DNA from 2 places in the Streptosporangium nanhuense genome. Region 1 is predicted to be linked to the other one. Evidence: riboswitches for the same ligand, from Rfam matches in the RefSeq annotation. Region 1 holds a riboswitch; the other holds the start of a gene.
The links. A riboswitch is a leader RNA that binds a small molecule or an ion and turns the genes downstream of it on or off. The one in region 1 is predicted to bind cyclic di-AMP.

Region 1 (3,714 bases):
CGGCCCCGGCAGCCGGTCGGCGAGCCGCGCGCCCAGCGGGGTGGCCACCAGCACCCCCGCCACGACCAGCGTCAGGCCGAGCGACAGGTAGCCGGGAAGGCTGACCAGCGCGTCGAACCTCTCGGCCCTGGCGATCTGCTCGGCGGTGAAGTCACGGGCCGGATCGGGAACGACGGGCGGGGCCCCCTCGGGCAGTGCCCGCCAGGGCGTGGTGAACGCCACGACCGCCAGCGTGACCACCCCCAGGACGGCCAGCGCCCACCCCGCCGACCGCACGCCCGGGGGCGTGTCCGTCGTGCTCAGCGTCACGTGAGTTCCTCCCTGAGGTAGTCGCGCCAGGCTCCGGTGAACTCGGCCACCGGCAGGCCGAGCGTGCTCCCGACATCGCTACCGTAGAGCCTCACCAGGGCCTTCTCTCCGAAGCGCTCCGCGACGAACCTGCAGGCGAGCCACGCCTCCTCGTACGCCTGCGCGAGCCGCGGCGCGCCGGGGGCGAAGTCGGCCGGGGCGGGGAGCCGGGCGGGCAGGACGCCCGCGCGCACCTCCGCGGCCAGCTCCGCGGCGGCCGTGCGCACCGCGAGCCCGGCGTCACGGTAGCCCGCGTAGTCGGCGAAGCCCTCCGAGAGCCACATCGGCACCCGGCCGCCCCGGGTCGCGCCGGTGGCCACGTGGGCGAGCTCGTGGGTGATCACGACATCCCTGCCGGTCCCGGTGAGCCGGGCGTATCCCGACGGCAGGACGATCACCCGGTCCGCGGTCGCCATCGCGGCCAGGCCGCGGGTGCTCCCGGCCCCGGCGAGCGACGCGGCCTCGGCGTCGGTGGCGGGGAAGAGGACCACCGCGTGGACCGGCCCCCAGATCGCCGCGACCGTCGCGCGGGCCCGGTCGGCCCTGGCCGCCAGATCCCGCAGGACGGCGGCCGGGACGCCGTGGCCGATCACGAGCGAGTGCTCTCCCCGGACGGTGACCGCGGCGCCCGGCCACAGATCGTGAGGGTCGCGCGGAGGTGTCCGGGGGCCGTGAGGGGCGTCGGGCAAAAGCGGTGCGGCTCCGGCCAGGAGGGGGCCCGTCCCGGCGAACGGACCGGCGCTCATCAGCGCCAGCATCCCGGCGAGCACGGCGCGGCGCCCTTTCGGGACGGACATACGAGCCGATGGTACTCGACCGGCATGGAGCGGCCCCGGCCCTCCTGGTGGAGGGCCGGGGCCGCTCTTGCGTGCTCGGACGCCTGCCCGGACGCGGGCTCGGTGCCCGTACTCGGATTCCGGGCCTGGGCTTCTCGCTCAGGCCTCGTAGTCCGGGCTCCGTGCCCGGGCTCCGTGCGGGGCTCAGCCCCCGGGCCGTGCCGCTCCTGCGAAGGAGGACCTGTAGTAGCCGGCCAGCCTCACGACACGGACCGTCTTGCCGCTGCTCGGCGAGTGGACCATCCTGCCCTTGCCGACGTACATGCCGACGTGGCCCTTCCCACTGAAGAACATCAGGTCACCGGGGCGCAGCTTGCTCCACGAGACCTTCTTCTTGATCGACCTGTACTGGCTGTGCGTGATCCTGGGGAGGGACACGCCCGCCTTGCGCCAGGCGTACCGGACGAGCCCCGAACAGTCGAACGCTCCGGGACCGGAGGCTCCCCACCGGTACGGGTCGCCGATCTGCTTCTTGGCCGCCGAGACCGCCTTACCGGCCCGGACCTTCTGCAGTGCCGCCTTGCTCCTCCCGACCTTGCCCTTGGCCTTGGCCCTGGTCGCGGTGGTCACGGTTCGAGGGGCGGTCTTCTTGGTGCTCTCGGCCTTCTCGGAGGCGTCGGTCACGCTGTTGAACAAGATCTCCGAGGGGCCGTCCGCCACCGCCTGCGCCGCCGTGGGCCCTAGGGTGACCGCTCCGGCTGAGGCGGTCAGGGTGAGGGCGATACCGCCGATGGAAAGGCGGAAAAGGCGCGACAGACGGGGGTTGTACGGGGTGGTAGACAGGATTTCTCCTTGGGACTTCCACTGATGCCTACCGGGTTAGCTGACGGGTTCGGGCTTGGAAGATGCCCTACGGCACAAATGTGCCGATTCACCCCTGGCCACACTGTGCTGGGCCTTTTGGGTCCCCGGTTCCATGCCTCCTGGCTGCATAGATTCGGCGGGCCGCCGTGATGAGCCCTGCCCCCGGGTGGGGGCGCGGCGGCCGGTTGGATTTCTATAGGGACACCGGCCCGAAGACCGACATTCGCCGCGACGGCGTGGCTTGCACGTCGCGACGCCAGAAGTTACCCCGATCTCCAACTTTCGGCAAAGCATTCGCCAAATCGGGTGACCGGACAGCCCTCTTGATCTTCCTGTTACCCCTGCTAAATGGCTATTTATGCTATTGAGATATGACCCTCGTCACACGACCGGCATCACTCTGATTAATAGTGATTTCTGTAATATTCATCACATCGCCGCGCCTGAGGCTTGGCCTTAGAATGCGCCGCCCCCGGACGATCGGGCCTCTCGGCCCCTGCGCGCACGTGCCGGCACCATGGATCGACCTCCGGAAATCCGCCCGAACGACCTCAAAACCGGCGGCGCCGAGCGCCAGGACGGACATCGGTTCACCCGGCCCCCCGATCGCGCGGGCACGGGACGCGGTGGAGCCTGGCGGCCTCCCAGGGGCCGGGGAGCCGGTGGAGCGCACGGCGAGGTGTGAACGCCTCAGTGAGGGCCCTGCGCGCTCTCAGGGCGGAGCCCACCCGGGCCCCGGCACGTGTCCTCAAGGGGAGCCCGCACGAACCCGATGCGCTCTCAGGACGGAGGACACGCGCCCAGGCCCTGGGAGCCCGCTCCGGACGGCGCGGGCACCCGGGAGACGTCCACCGTCACCACGCGCCGGAGCCGGAACCCATCGGCCCCGCTCAGGGCTCGGCGGGCAGGGCTCAGGGGCGGACGGCTCCGACGATGCGGCGGCCGTAGGAGGAGAGCGGGACGACCTTCACGACGTCACCGGTCTGCGGGGCGTGCACGATGTTGCCGTCGCCCGCGTACATGCTGACGTGGCCGAGACCCTCGCTGAAGATGAGGTCGCCCGGCTGGAGCTCGCTCAGCGACACCTTGCGGCTCGCGCCCCAGCTCCACTGCTCCCAGGTCGTACGGGGAAGGCTGACCCCCCCGCTGCGCCAGGCCCCCTGGACCAGGCCGGAGCAGTCCCAGCCGCTGGGACCCGTGCCGCCGTACCGGTAGGGCTTGCCGATCTGGGCGAAGGCGAACTGCAGGGCGGCACGGGCGTTGCCCGAGGCGGAGCCGTTGTACTGGAGTCCGGAGCTCTCGGGGTTGCCCGTCTTGAAGACGTTGAGCTCGCGCAGGAGCTTCGTCTGGGCCCTGACCATCTTGTCGGCCTTGGCCTTCTCCTTGGCCAGGTCGTCACGCGTCTCGTCGGCTTCGGCCAGCGCGTCCTTGGCCTGGTCGCGACTGGTCCGCAGCGCCTTGGTGGCCTCGTCGAAGGCGCTCAGGGACTGGGCGCGGGAGGTGGACATCTGGTCGGCGGCGGCCAGGCCGCTCAGCAGCGCGCCGGGGTCGCTCTGGTAGATCATGCCTTCCCAGCCGTTGATCACCCCGACCTGGTAGGTGCTGACCGCCATCGTGACGAGCTCCTTGCGCAGCCCGGCGACCTGCTCGTTCTGGCGGCTCAGGTCGTCGTTGAGCGTGCGGTACTTCTTCCTGGCCCGCTTCCACTTCTCCGAGGCCTGGTTGT
Region 2 (3,714 bases), on a different contig from region 1:
GCGTCCTCGCCGACGGCCGCGCGGTCTCGGTCTCCGGCACCCTGGCCGGGCCGAGGCAGATCACGAAGATCGTCGAGGTCAACGGCTACCAGATGGAGATCGAGCCGACCGACCACCTGTCGTTCTTCACCTACACCGACCGGCCCGGCATCGTCGGCGTGGTCGGCCGCATCCTCGGCGACCACTCGATCAACATCGCCTCGATGCAGGTGGCCCGTGACGCCAAGGGCGGCAAGGCGCTCATCGCGCTCACCGTCGACACCGCCATCCCGGCCGAGGTGATCGACCAGATCGGCTCGGAGATCGGCGCCGACAGCGGCCGCTCGGTCGACCTGGCCGACTAGCCGTCCCGCCGATGTGGCCGCCGTCCCGGAGACCGGGGCGGCGGCCACATCTCGTCTCAGCATGTGGGAAGTGTGTACGCCGGGCGAGACGCTGTTCCCGTGGCCAGGTAGCCTGGAATGAAATGCGCCAGGTTCTCGTAATTCCTACCTGCCGCGGCGAGGCCTGACAGGGGCAGGCCGGCGACTCGCCGCGGTGTCGTGGCGCGTGCCGGCTCCAAGCCCCCGCCGCCGGTCCGTGATCCGGACCCGCGACATCAGGCCTGGTCGGAGTCCCGACCGGAGTCTCGACCACCTTCATTGCTGGCATGCGACCGAGACGAGATTCGCCATGTACGACATGTATCCCTGGAACCGTCCCGACGAGACCGAGGACGAGGCCGCCGACGCGCTCCAGACCGCTCTGGACCGCAGGGACAACGGTGGTGCCCCCACTCGCTGAACCCGTTCTCGCCGCCGCCGGGATCTTCACGGCCTCCCGGCGTTGATCCGCCGGCGTGTCTCATCCGCCGGTCACCGTTTCGGTCGCGAGCTCGACCCGCTTGGCCAGCTGGACCCCCTGCGGGTCGGGGCGCACCGCGCCGGCGAAGGACTCGCGGCGCCAGGAGTCGAGTTTCTCCTCCTTGACCACGTCGCCTGTCTGCGGGGCGTGAACCATGTAGCCGGGCTTCGTGATCATGCCCACGTGGCCGAGGCCGCTGAAGAAGACCAGGTCACCGGGCTTGAGGTTCTTCCAGGCGATCTTCTTGGAGAAGGCCGCGTACTGATCGTTGGTGACGCGGGGGAGCTTGATCCCGGCGGCGCCGTAGGCCCGGAGCACCAGGCCGGAGCAGTCGAAGCCGCCGTGGCCGGTGCCGCCCCAGACGTAGGGCGTTCCTTGCTTGGACAGGGCCCACTTCACGGCTTTCTGCCAGGCGGGCTTGACGGCCACGGCCTTCAGCGCCTCTTTCAGCGCGGGGGTGTGGAGCGCGGCGGGGCCGGGGGCCGGGGGAGGGGAGGCGGCAAGGGCGGCGGTCGAGGTCGCGAAGACCGCGGCGCCGGCGACGGCCACGGAGACGGAGATGGACAGGACGCGGGGGAGAACTGTGCCGGACAGGATGATTCCTTCCATAAGGCCGGCCGGGTGAGCTGTCGGGCTCGGGCGTGGAGGCCGCCCTACGGCGCGAGAACGCGCTGATTCGCCCCAAGGAATCCACCTGACGACGACCGGGAACGGCGCTCCGGGGGAGGAGCGGTGTTCCCAAGGCCAGGTAGATCCCGTAAAGAGTGGTTCCCCGGCTCCGTACGGGCCCGGTTAGGGGATGACCCGTACGGATTAGGCAGTGATGTGAATGGGAGGACCATAACCAAACCTCACGAAACGGTCAATACCAAGCAAAGACGGACAAAACGATCAGAGGTCCCGTCGGGCGGATGTGTCCGCAGGGTGAGATCGGTGTTCGATCACCGAGACGGACCGGTAAGGTGCCTGCATGGATTCGCGTAACATTCGCCTGGCGGTCATCCCCGGGGACGGAATCGGAGTCGAGGTCGTCACCGAGGGGCTCAAGGTCCTCGAAGCGGTCGGCACGAAGGTGGAGACCACCACCTACGACCTCGGCGCCAGGCGCTACCACGAGACCGGCGAGACCCTGCCCGACCAGGTCCTCGACGAGCTGCGCGGCTACGACGCGATCCTGCTCGGCGCGGTCGGCGACCCCAGCGTGCCCCCGGGCGTCCTGGAGCGCGACCTGCTGCTCAAGCTCCGTTTCCAGCTCGACCACTACGTGAACCTCCGCCCGGTCAAGCTCTTCCCCGGCGTCGAGACGCCGCTGGGCAAGGCCCGCCCCGAGGACATCGACATGATCGTCGTCCGCGAGGGCACCGAGGGCCCGTACGCCGGGGCGGGTGGCGTCATGCGCCGGGGCACCCCGCACGAGATCGCCACCCAGGAGTCGCTGAACACCGCCTACGGCGTCGAGCGCGTCGTGCGCTACGCCTTCGACAAGGCGCAGGGCCGCCCCCGCAGGAAGCTGACGCTGGTCCACAAGACCAACGTGCTCACCTACGCCGGTGACCTCTGGGCCCGCACCTTCGACCGTGTCGGCCTGGAGTACCCCGACGTCCAGACCGACTACTGCCACGTCGACGCGGCCTCGATGTTCTTCGTCAGCCAGCCCGAGCGCTTCGACGTGATCGTCACCGACAACCTCTTCGGCGACATCCTCACCGACATCGGCGCGGCGGTCGCCGGTGGCATCGGCCTGGCGGCGAGCGGCAACGTCAACCCCGACCGCACCGCGCCGAGCATGTTCGAGCCGGTCCACGGCAGCGCCCCCGACATCGCGGGCCAGGGCAAGGCCGACCCGACCGCCACGATCCTGTCGGTCGCCATGCTCCTCGACCACCTGGGCCTGGCCGCCGAGGCAGCCAGGGTCGAGCGGGCCGTCGCAGACGACCTGGCCGAGCGGCCGGCCGGCCGGACCGGCCGGACCACCCGCGAGATCGGCGACGACATCACCGCCCGAGTAGCCGGCTGAGGAAGCCGCCCTCCTCGACCCCGACGCGCCTGGCGGCTCATCCGAGCCGCCAGGCGCGTTTTTGTTTCTCCAGCACTGCCGGTTTTCGGCATGGATGGAGTAGTTTCCCGTTACCCGGTCCGACGCAGAATGGACCCAAGGGTAAGCCAGACACCAAGAGAAGGATCCGTGCGATGACCACCGCTCAGAAGCTCAGCTTCGACGTGCAGCTCTCCGACCACGCTCGCACCGCGGAAGAGCGCGAGCAGGTACTGGCGAGCCCTGGGTTCGGTCAGGTCTTCACCGACCACATGATCTCGATCGACTACACCGAGGGGCAGGGCTGGCACGACGCCAAGCTCGTGCCCTACGGCCCGCTCAGCCTCGACCCCGCGACGTCGGTCTTCCACTACGCGCAGGAGCTCTTCGAGGGGCTCAAGGCCTACCGCCAGGAGAACGGCTCGATCGTGACCTTCCGGCCGGAGGCCAACGCCGCGCGCTTCAACACCTCCGCGGCGCGGATGGCGATGCCCGAGCTGCCCGAGGAGACGTTCGTCGAGTCACTGGAGCTGCTCGTCCAGACCGACCGCGAGTGGGTCCCGACCACGCCGGGGCACAGCCTCTACCTGCGTCCCTTCATGATCGCGACGCAGCCGGCGCTCGGCGTCAACTACCCGTCCAGGACCTACAAGTACATGGTCATCGCCTCTCCGGCGGCGGCCTACTTCGGCGGGGGCAAGGCCGTCACCGTCTGGCTCTCCACCGAGTACACCCGCGCGGCCCCCGGCGGGACCGGCTTCGCCAAGTGCGGCGGCAACTACGCGGCGGCCTTCGTGGCCCAGCGCCAGGCCGTCGAGCAGGGCTGCGACCAGGTG

Region 2: linked by a shared signal. The riboswitch ahead of AC5L38_RS17735 (C40 family peptidase) and the one ahead of AC5L38_RS05805 (C40 family peptidase) in region 1 are both predicted to bind cyclic di-AMP.

Annotation. Positions count from the first base shown of each region.
Region 1 covers NZ_JCADBG010000002.1:200,571-204,284, reverse strand. Annotated here, with positions in the region: gene AC5L38_RS05815 (M48 family metallopeptidase) at 1-309, opposite strand, end outside; gene AC5L38_RS05810 (hypothetical protein) at 306-1,145, opposite strand; gene AC5L38_RS05805 (C40 family peptidase) at 1,329-1,808, opposite strand; cyclic di-AMP (ydaO/yuaA leader) riboswitch at 1,978-2,137, opposite strand; gene AC5L38_RS05800 (C40 family peptidase) at 2,900-3,714, opposite strand, start outside.
Region 2 covers NZ_JCADBG010000008.1:189,633-193,346, forward strand. Annotated here, with positions in the region: gene serA (phosphoglycerate dehydrogenase) at 1-344, shown strand, start outside; gene AC5L38_RS17735 (C40 family peptidase) at 844-1,452, opposite strand; cyclic di-AMP (ydaO/yuaA leader) riboswitch at 1,440-1,673, opposite strand; gene AC5L38_RS17740 (3-isopropylmalate dehydrogenase) at 1,814-2,860, shown strand; gene AC5L38_RS17745 (branched-chain amino acid aminotransferase) at 3,034-3,714, shown strand, end outside.